One region of the Lysinibacillus sp. NPDC097231 genome, then DNA from elsewhere that is predicted to be linked to it. Evidence: riboswitches for the same ligand, from Rfam matches in the RefSeq annotation. Region 1 holds a riboswitch; the other holds the start of a gene.
The links. A riboswitch is a leader RNA that binds a small molecule or an ion and turns the genes downstream of it on or off. The one in region 1 is predicted to bind thiamine pyrophosphate.
Positions count from the first base shown of each region.

Region 2: another riboswitch for thiamine pyrophosphate. It lies ahead of thiT (energy-coupled thiamine transporter ThiT); the one in region 1 lies ahead of thiM (hydroxyethylthiazole kinase).

Region 1 covers NZ_JBIWDH010000003.1:79,147-84,534, forward strand. Annotated here, with positions in the region: gene sppA (signal peptide peptidase SppA) at 1-350, opposite strand, end outside; gene mbcS (acyl-CoA synthetase MbcS) at 552-2,135, opposite strand; TPP riboswitch at 2,323-2,421, shown strand; gene thiM (hydroxyethylthiazole kinase) at 2,512-3,267, shown strand; gene thiD (bifunctional hydroxymethylpyrimidine kinase/phosphomethylpyrimidine kinase) at 3,267-4,091, shown strand; gene thiE (thiamine phosphate synthase) at 4,081-4,716, shown strand; gene ACIQXF_RS03705 (alpha/beta-type small acid-soluble spore protein) at 4,803-5,021, opposite strand; gene thiI (tRNA uracil 4-sulfurtransferase ThiI) at 5,164-5,388, opposite strand, start outside.
Region 2 covers NZ_JBIWDH010000015.1:7,927-13,314, forward strand. Annotated here, with positions in the region: gene ACIQXF_RS10775 (polyphosphate kinase 2 family protein) at 1-468, opposite strand, end outside; gene ACIQXF_RS10780 (hypothetical protein) at 672-1,385, shown strand; gene map (type I methionyl aminopeptidase) at 1,410-2,165, opposite strand; gene thiT (energy-coupled thiamine transporter ThiT) at 2,445-3,005, opposite strand; TPP riboswitch at 3,144-3,251, opposite strand; gene ACIQXF_RS10795 (magnetosome magnetite crystal formation protein family) at 3,377-3,712, shown strand; gene ACIQXF_RS10800 (hypothetical protein) at 3,976-4,098, shown strand; gene ACIQXF_RS10805 (AAA family ATPase) at 4,253-5,388, opposite strand, start outside.

The DNA.
Region 1 (5,388 bases):
ACACCGCCTCCAGGTGAATTGACATTCAAGACAATGCCTTGGACAGTATCATCATTTAAAATATTATCTAACTGTTGTAAGAAAAATTTATGATCATACGCAACTGGTTGCCATAAAGTACTTGAACCAACATCTTGAATCGTTCCATCTACTGTCAAATATGCAATACGTTTATTAAAATCACCGTTTTCAATAACCGTTTCCATTACACTCAATTCATTTCCAGCCATCAAGCTATCAAAATTTCCAAAGAAATCTGATTTAACTATTGCGAATATGGTGTTTATCCCCAATGAAAATACTAGTAATACTCCTGCAATTATTAATGCAGTCCACCTTTTAACATTCATGTCTTTCCGCCTCCTTATCACTTATACGGTTGACTTACTAAATTGTTTCATTTTTTTGCAATAATATGCAAAAGTTTTATCCTAAACATTCCCCATAATACCTTACCTAATATCATTAAAAAAATCAAAGTTCATAAAGGAGCACGAACCTTGATTTTCGACATTATTCCCCAGGAAATTATTGCTGTATTCTCTGGAGAATCATTTATGTGTGTAATTTTTCTTTTGCTGACGTAATTCGACACGGCGAATTTTACCAGATGCAGTCTTGGGTAACTCTGTTACAAATTCAATGGCACGAGGATATTTATAAGGTGCTGTCAAAGCCTTTACATGATTTTGCAGGTTTTTAATAAGTGCTACATTTCCAATTTCACCGTCGCAGAGCACAACAAAAGCCTTCACAATATTTCCACGAACCTCATCTGGACTCGCTACAACGGCAGCTTCTTTAACTGCTGGATGCTTCATTAATGCATCTTCAACTTCAAATGGACCTATCGTATAGCCAGAGGAAATAATGACATCATCTCCACGACCTTCAAACCAAAAATAACCATCATCATCTTTATATGCACGGTCTCCAGTTATATACCAATCGCCTCTAAATTGTAAATTTGTTCGTTCAGGATCATTCAAATATTTTTTAAATAATGCAGGTGTTTCTCGATGTACAGCAATGTCTCCGACTTCTCCAACTGAAACAGGATTTCCAAAATCATCAATTATTTCTACAGTATTACCTGGAGTAGGTTTACCCATTGAGCCAATTCTTGCCTTCATCCCTACCATTGTCCCAACAAGTAATGTATTTTCTGTTTGTCCATAGCCATCTCGTACTTGTAAATTAAAGACTTCTGAAAACACCTTTATAACTTCACTATTTAAAGGTTCACCCGCTGACACAGTCTGGCGAATTGTACTTAAATTGAAATCTTGTAAATTTTCAAGCACTGCCATAAATCGATACTCGGTTGGTGTACAACACAGAATATTAATATTGAATCTTTCAAGCAATGAAAGGTATGTTGCCGCATCAAATTTACCTTTATAGACAAATGCGGTTGCCCCACTTCCTAACGTGGCAAGGAACGGACTCCAAATCCATTTTTGCCAGCCTGGAGCAGCTGTAGCCCAGACAATGTCATTTTCTTGCACACCTAACCAATTCGGTGCCGTTGTTCGTAAGTGTGCATATCCCCAGCCATGTGTGTGCACAGCTGCCTTGGGATTGCCTGTTGTACCACTCGTATAAGCTAAAAATGCATTGTCCGTACTCTTAGTTGGTGTAGTGCTTATGTAGGTTGTTGGTTGTTTTTGCATTTTTTCAAGTAAAGACTGCCAAGGTTTATGTGCATAACCAATGACAAATTGCTGTATCCCCTGTAAATTTTCCACGTTATCAAATTGTTCAATATATGGCTCGAATGCAACAACACCTTTTGCATCTGCATGCTTGATTCGATATTCAATATCCTTCGTTCTTAGCATTTCCGAGCTTGGTATAATCGTTAGACCTGCCTTTAATGCTGCAATATATACGATATATGCTTCGACTGACCTCGGCACCATGACTAAAATTACATCACCTTTTGTTAAACCTTGGGATGTAAATACGTGAGCTGCCTGATTCGCCTTTTCGAGTAAACTAGCATATGTTATGTGCTGAATTTCTTCGTTTTCGTTATACACGATTAATGCATTTTTTGTAGAATCCTGTGCATATTTTTCGATTTCCTCTGATATGTTGTACCATTCTGGTGCGATTAAATCCTGTCTTTTCATGGCAAATGCCCCCTTTTGCTATGCCCATTATAAAACTCCAATTTCACCATTTTCAATGGAAGGTACACTATTTTATAAAAGTCGTGACAACTATCATACTCCACTATATGGCATCAGTCATATCTTGATTGAAAGATTTTTCTATTGAATACGAAAGAAAAGTATGGTACATTTTGGTCAACTAAAAGCATGATTGCAGGGGGACTCATTTTGAGTTGAGAAGGTAAAACCTGACCCTTTGAACCTGTTAGTTAATACTGACGTAGGGAGCAATTTACATCTAACTCATTGATGAAAGGCTCTTTTTACGTGTACGTTCTGCACGAAAAGAGCCTTTTTTGCACGCTTACGTCCATCCAATAGAGGAGGACATGAAATGATACTTCAAACTATCCGTAAACAAAATCCACTTATTCATTGTATTACCAATTATGTTGTGGCAAATTTCCAAGCAAATGGCTTATTGGCAATAGGTGCTTCTCCGGTCATGGCTGATGATAGCCTTGAGGTTGAGGAAATGGTCGCTCTTGCCTCAGGCTTATTGATTAACATCGGCACACTTAATGAGCGAACAAAAGAATCAATGTTACTTGCAGGAAAAAAAGCAAATGCGCTTGGTATTCCCGTTATTTTAGATCCTGTAGGTGCAGGCGCAACAACTTATCGTAAACAAACAGTACAGCTTTTGCTAGAGGAAATAAAATTTGCTGCAATTCGATGTAATCTAGGGGAGCTTGCGGCAATTGCTAATGTTGACTGGCAACAAAAGGGTGTAGATAGTGGACATGGCTCAATTTCTATCGAAGTCGAGGCTCTACAAATTGCTCAGCTCTACAATTGTATGGTTATTGTAACCGGCGAAAAGGATTTGATTACTGATGGTGAGCAGATTCAATGGATTACAGGTGGAAATTCACTAATGACAGAAGTCACTGGAACAGGCTGTTTACTCAGTGCCATTTGCTGTGCTGCCTACGTTGCAGGTAGTGAACCTTTCAGTCAAATGGTAGATACGTTATCGCTTTATAAAACAGTGGCTCAATTAGCAGCATCATCCACTCAATATATGGGTGATTTTCAAATAGCAGTATTGAACGAACTACACCGATTTTCAAAGGATGGTGAAAAATAATGCATATTGTCACAACAATTGCTGGTTCAGATAGTGGTGGCGGCGCTGGCATACAGGCTGATTTAAAAACCTTTCAAGAATTAAAGGTATTTGGAACTTCCGTCATAACAGCTTTGACTGCCCAAAACACACTTGGTGTATCGGACGTTTTGCCAGTTGAAGTTAGCTTTGTTGAAAAACAACTTCGTGCTTTAATCGATGATTTTTCTATTAGTGCTGTTAAAACAGGTATGCTATTTTCCTCTGAAATCATTCAATCTATTGCAAATATTATGGCTGAAGTAGACATTCCGCTAATTGTAGATCCTGTAATGATTGCCAAAGGCGGTGAAAGCTTGTTACAGCAAGAAGCGATAAATGCAATGAAAAACGATTTACTTCCATTAGCAACAATCGTTACACCAAACATTCCTGAGGCTGAAACACTTACTGGAAGATCAATTAAAACACTAGCTGACATTAAGGAAACGGCTCAGATTTTATTACAATTGGGTGTGCAATGTGTCATTATAAAAGGCGGTCATTTAGCGGATAAAGATTATGCAATTGATTATGTATTTTTTCAAGACAGTCGATCATTTTCCATGCAGTCCACTCGAATTTCCACAAAAAATACGCATGGTACAGGCTGTACGTTCTCCGCTGCTTTAACTGCTTTTCTCGGAAGCGGACTTCCTATAAAAGAAGCGATTGTAGAAGCAAAAAAATTTATCCAATTAGCAATAACTTATGATCTATCTCTTGGCAATGGCCATGGTCCTACGAATCATTTTGCTTATCAAAGCTTTAAGGATTCCTGTGAGGTGATCATTCATGAAACGTGAAGATTTACTGCTATATTTTATTATGGGTACAGGCAATGTTTTTAATCAGAAACCAATAAATGTCCTTGAAGAAGCTTTACAATCTGGGGTGACAATGTTTCAATTTCGTGAAAAAGGAGCTAAAGCATTAACTGGACAAGCATATGAAAATTTTGCACGCCTATGTCAAAAGCTTTGCCGACAATACAATGTTCCGTTCATTGTTAATGATGATGTGGAGCTTGCTGTGAAACTTAGTGCGGATGGTGTTCATGTGGGACAGGATGATTTACCTATATCGATTGTACGTGAAAAAGTTGGTAAGATGCTTCTTGGTGTCTCAGTTCATTCACAAGAAGAATTACAAACTGCCTTACAATATGGTGCAGATTATGTAGGAATTGGCCCTATTTTTTCAACTACTTCTAAGAGTGACGCCAAGCCACCTAGTGGGACAACGTTTTTACAGCAAGTTCGAAAACAATATCCAACGCTTCCAATTGTTGCAATCGGGGGTATAAATTGTTCGAATGCACATATGGTATTTAAAGCTGGCGCAGATGGAGTTGCTGTTATTTCTGCGATTTGCGAAAGTGAGGATATTTCAAATACAGTCTCTACATTTAAATCTTCATCAATTTTTTAAAAAGGATTAAAAATAAAAAAATAAAGCAAACTAAAACCAGTGCCTTTTACGGTCACTGGTTTTAATTTTAATTGCTAATTAAGCAATTATTGGTTGTTGTGTGGCATACCTTTTAATTGAGATTCTGCCATTTGTACAAGACGTTTAGTGATTTCACCACCAACGGATCCGTTAGCACGAGCTGAAGCATCAGCCCCTAATTGAACACCAAATTCTTGTGCAATTTCGTATTTCATTTGATCAAGTGCTTGCTCTACACCAGGTACTGCAAGCTTGTTTGAACTGCGGTTGTTGTTTGAAGTCATGTCTCTCACCTCCTTGTGAATATAGAATGTGCGTTATTAGATTTTTAATACGAAATTTTTTAAAGGTAAATTGTACCTCTAAAGTAAATGGCACAAATAAAAAAGCCGCCTCAAAATGTTCTTTTGAGGCGACTGTTTTCTACTATAAAAGATCTGCGAATTTATCGGCTTCTTGCTCTTTTTTGGGGAAAATATAGACTTCCCGATTTTTCACAGCGCGTTCGATTAACTCATCAAAATCAGAGAAGCTTTCATAATGCTCAACCTTTTCAAGCTTTGGTTTTGTTTTTGGGCTTGCAGGGGTAAAAATTGTACAGCAATCTTCAAATGGCTGGATAGACGTTTCATATGTGCCAATTTTCTCTGC
Region 2 (5,388 bases), on a different contig from region 1:
GACATGAAGCCAAAACTTAATGACAATGTAGTCCCCTGCAGTTAAAATCTTTTCAAAGTTATTTATTTCTTCGTATGCACGAGTCCACTCTTCTTTTGTTGCGAATCCTTCAATACGCTCCACTAATACACGGCCATACCATGAGCGATCGAAAATAGCGATTTGACCATGCTGTGGTAGCTTTCTCCAAAAACGTTGTAAATAATTATATCGGAGTTCATGAGGCTGGGGTGCCGAAATAGGGTGTACGACATAGCCACGTGGATCAACACGTTCAATTAGTCGTTTGATGGCACCTCCCTTACCTGCAGCATCCATTCCCTCAAATACTAGTATGAGCCCAATTTTGTTGTTTAATAAAAACTGTTGGGCATTTAACATTTCATATTGGAGTACTTTTAACTTCTTTTTATACATTTTTTTATCTAATTCAATTGCTAAATCTAGATCTTTTAAATTTTGAGTCATTCAATTTCCACTCCTTATATTTGTATATTTTTTATTGTACTAAAGAAATATTTGGATGCCTATACAAATGGTAAATTGTAGATAATTCAAGGAAACAACACAATACATTGCTGACAATTTCCGCTATAATGAAAATGTAATGTTACAGTCCTATACTTATTTGTCTTTTCCCTATACAATTTAACACGAAGGGAGAGGAAAGCATGCCTCGATTTATTTTGATGACAATTAGTTATTTTGTCTCACTCATCCTAACCTTTTCATCCTATTTCATGAATATAAACGGTCAATCTTCGTTAGAAATCTCAAATCGTTTTCCTGTTGTATTTGCACCTGTTGATGTTAGTCATGTAATTTGGATAGTGATTTTCATATTACTTGGTTATTGGTTAGTTATGAATTTAAAAAAGACATCTATTAAACAGACTGTTCTCTTTAGTAGCATATGTATAATACAGGCATTAGCAATTTTCACATGGCATCATGAACTATATATTGTATCACTTGGCAGTACGCTAATTTTAGTGTTGTATTTGTTTCTGTTGTACAATACGTACCCACTTAACAACAATTCACTGTCTGGTCGCACCCCCTTCTCGATTTACTTCGCATGGGTTACATTTATGTTGATGACAAACACAAGCTTTACGCTAACCTCTTATGAATGGAACGGTTTTGGCCTTAGTAATCCACTTTGGGCAGTAATTTTACTGACAATTGGAGTAGCGATTGCGCTACATATTCGATTCCATCATTTTGATATCATGTATCCAAGTGTATTTATTTGGTGTTATATCGGGATTGCATTACATAATGGTTTTGATGAGCTACTGGTGACAACAGCCGCGTTGTTTTTATGCGGTGTACTACTTGTCGGAATACTATTTATCAAAAAAAATCCTGCCTACCAAAAATAATTGGTTAGCAGGATTTTTAAGTTATTATTGCTCATCTAATGAAGTTAAAATAATTGGTTTGTCTTTTGTAACGATAACTGAATGCTCGATTTGGGCTACTAATGACTTGTCTGGTGTAACAAATGTCCAACCATCACCAGCTTCAACAATATGCTCTGCTTCCGCTGAGATGAAAGGCTCAACTGCAAGCACCATGCCTTCTTTCATTATTGTAGAATCCCATGCATCATAATAGTTTAAAATATGATTTGGCTCATCATGTAGTGAACGACCTAAACCATGACCTGTTAAGTTCATAATTACTGTTAAATCATTGGCATATGCTTCACGCTCGACAGCTTTTCCGATTTGGTTTAATTTTGATCCAGCTTTCACTTTTGTCATCGCACGGTCAAAGGCACTTTTAGCTACACGACATAATTTTTCTTTATCTTCATAACCTTCACCAACCACAAATGAAATGCCCGTATCTGCAAAGTAGCCATTTAAGGAACCAGATACATCAATGTTCACGATGTCTCCCTCTTTAATAACACGTTTTCCTGGAATACCATGAGCTACTTCTTCGTTAACACTAATACATGTGTATCCTGGGAAGTCATATTCTCCTTTAGGACCAGAAATTGCTCCTGCTTCAGCAAACATACGACCAGCAATTTCATCGAGCTCAAGTGTTGTCACACCAGGTTTTGTAGCAGCCTTCATTGCTTCACGGATTTCAGCACAAATACGGCCGATTTTTTTAAAGGCTTCAATCTCTTCTTGCGTTTTTACAATCATTTTTAACGTTCCTTTCATCTTATATCTACTCTTTAATATAACATAACTTTCTATGCGTATAACGCTAAACGCTTTAAATATTGTATGCCAGCTTAAATTATAAAGTGCTGAAAACAGGCTCATCATCAAAGGTCGGGGATGACATTTGTTAAAACGTATGTCATTTATATAAGTTGACTTCCGTTGCGACTGAGCGGCTCATCGGATCGGAAATCCCCTCCATGTCATGATGATAAGCTAAATAATAAAAACCCTCCACTCATGTGAAGGGTAAAATATTTATGATTTTCGTTGCATTAATTGAGGTGCTGCTGTAAATAGCAGCACACCGACGATTGCTGTTAAGACTGTTGCTGGTAGCATATATGTTCCATTATAGATAATTGAATAAATCCAAGCATTTTGATCGCCAGCATACTCTGAGAAAAATACTGCGCCAGCAATCGTATGTGCTGCATAACGTAAAAACCCTGCTAATACTGTTCCTAGAATAATATACAGCGCCATTTTCGTTTTGTTTAGATTTTTTGCAGCTTCAAGCACTGGTTGACGTACAATTGCAGCCAAACCAACTACTGTGAAGGCAACTCCATAATCGAGTAAGCCTTGAAACCAATGTACAATGTAGGCACCAAACATTGTTTGCATTACACCGATAAGTAAGCCTGTTGTCAAACCAGGTAGAAGACCCCAACGAAAAGCTATTAAAATTATTGGTACCATCACTAGACTAACCGAGCCACCTTGTGCCCATACTTTAAAGGAAACCTGATCAAGCACAAGGCCAATCGCTGCGAATATCGCAATCTCCACAAGCATTAAAAGTCTTTTTTTGTCCATATTATTCTCTCCTTTGTTCCGATGTAGGATACAAGAGCAGGAATAGAAAAGCGCTGATATGTCTCTTTCTGACATCAATTGTTCATTCCCTGAAGAATGAAAAAACGATGCCAGGACAGAGCCTCACATCGTAAAAGTGTCAGTTTCTATCCACATCCCTACGCAAGTGTTAACTTACAGGTTCAAAGAGTCGAGGCATTACGTGCCAAGTCTCAGCCGACATCATCAGCTCCCCTTGTGGTCGTTACATCTTAATTTTATTTGAACAACCTCATTGTACGCAAACACTTTCATGATTACAACCTTTTCACATTTAATTTTTGAAACTTTACTGTTTTTCATGCGTAAATATTAAAAAAGGAGGTACAACTATGGAGAACCAAAAAATTTTATCTGCATTTAGTTATCTCAGTGTTTTTTTTGCACCCTTTATTGTGCCATTAATTGTTTACTTTGTTTCAAAAGATAGTGACGTAAAGAGACACTCTATTCGAGCACTTATATCTCATTTAATCCCATTCGTGTTTGGAATTATCTTCTTTGCCGTCTTTGTCTTCTCAACCGTATCATTTAACACTTACGACCCATATTCTTCTGGTAGCAATACATTTATGATCGTTTGGTTAGCATCATTTGTCATTTATTTACTCGTTTCTCTAGGAATCGTTATTTGGAATATAATTCAGGCCGTTCGTGTTATCCGATAAGGTTATCAATTAATTCCGTGACATCCACGGGAGGCTTTAGGCCAATAGATGTTTTTTGTCGAGAGCGTAGTTCTAACGCAGCAGCAGCAAAATGGTTTTGTCTGTGCGAAAGCGTAGCGACAGCAACAACATGAAGTTGGTCACTCAGTCGTTGCCACAGGACGTAGCGTTCTTAGACTAAGTTCTACTATTTCAACAGATGTTTGGATACCCGCTGAAAGAAGTAAAACAGGAGAACTATTAGTAAAAGGAGCTGTTATTTTTTGAAAGTATCTAACGTTGTCAAAACCGCGGTAAAGTTAGCACCTATCGTTATTCCAATTGTAAAGAAAGTAATAGCTGCTAAAAAAGGAACAACTCCCAACGTAATTCCACGTAAAAAATAAAGGTACACTTCAATCAGTAGTGCTTTATCACTTACATTTTTTTGTGGGAGTCTTGTACCTGACACTTTGCTTTCGGTACAGAAAAATTACTACCTGTTTATGTAGGATAAAAAAGGCGTACCTCGCTTTATTAAGGGAGGTACGCCTTTTTACCTTACTTTACTTCAAAATATGTTTGACTATGACCATTCATTGTTTTTTCGACATGCAACACTGCGGGCATTGTAGCTTTTAACTCTGAAACGTGTGATATGACACCAATCATGCGTCCAGAGTCCTGTAAATCAATGAGAGTATCGATCGCCTTATTTAATGCTTCTTCATCGAGAGAACCGAAGCCTTCGTCGATAAACATTGTTTCAATGTGGATATTCCCCTGAAAGCTTTGTATCACATCTGCCATACCAAGAGCAAGACTCAAGGATGCATTGAACTTTTCTCCACCCGATAATGTTTTCACATCGCGTAATTGATCTGTATAGGCGTCATAAACATCAAGTCCGAGACCACTTTGCTTGGCATGCTTTTCTAATCGATCGGAACGGCGAAGCTCAAATTGTCCATTAGATAAATGGTGTAAACGCACATTAGCCGCCTCTGTAATTTTATCTAAATAATTGATTTGAATATATCGCTCAAAGGACAGCTTTTTCATGTTCTGACCATTTAGCATTGCATAGAGCTCCTTAACTTTTCCTGCTTCTTTTTCAAGTAAACGAATCTCTTGTGCTGTTTCTTCAATTCTTACAACAAAATCTTCGCAAACTTTTGCAAATCCTTTCATTTGCTGCAATACTTTAAAAGCTTCCTCATATGCTATACGATGCATCTCTAACTTTTCTTCCATTAACATTAAATCTTGTTTCTCTTTCCCTTGAAGATGCTTCTCCCCTTCAGCAATTTGAATCCGCAATGTGTGTATTTGTAAAGTATAATCACTGCAAGCCTTCCGTAAAGCCTCTAATTGCAGTACATTACGCTTTGCAGCAGCAAATTCTTCATAGTTTTCAAAGCCTGCTTCCTGCATGCTTTCTGAAAATAGCTCGCGCTTTTCATCCATTTTCAGCTTCAATTCTTCGAAAGCCTGCTTAGCTATTTCCAAGGCCATTCTAGCATTATTCGCTGCTTCTTTAGAAGATTGCAAGTTTTGTTGGCTGGCATGCCATGCAACTTGTAATGCAGCCTTTTGTGAAGCTATATCAGCAGTCGCTTGCTTTAATGCTTGTAACGTTTTAACATTTTCTGGAATATGCTTTTGTTGTTCTTCTACAATTGCCTGTTGTTTTGTAA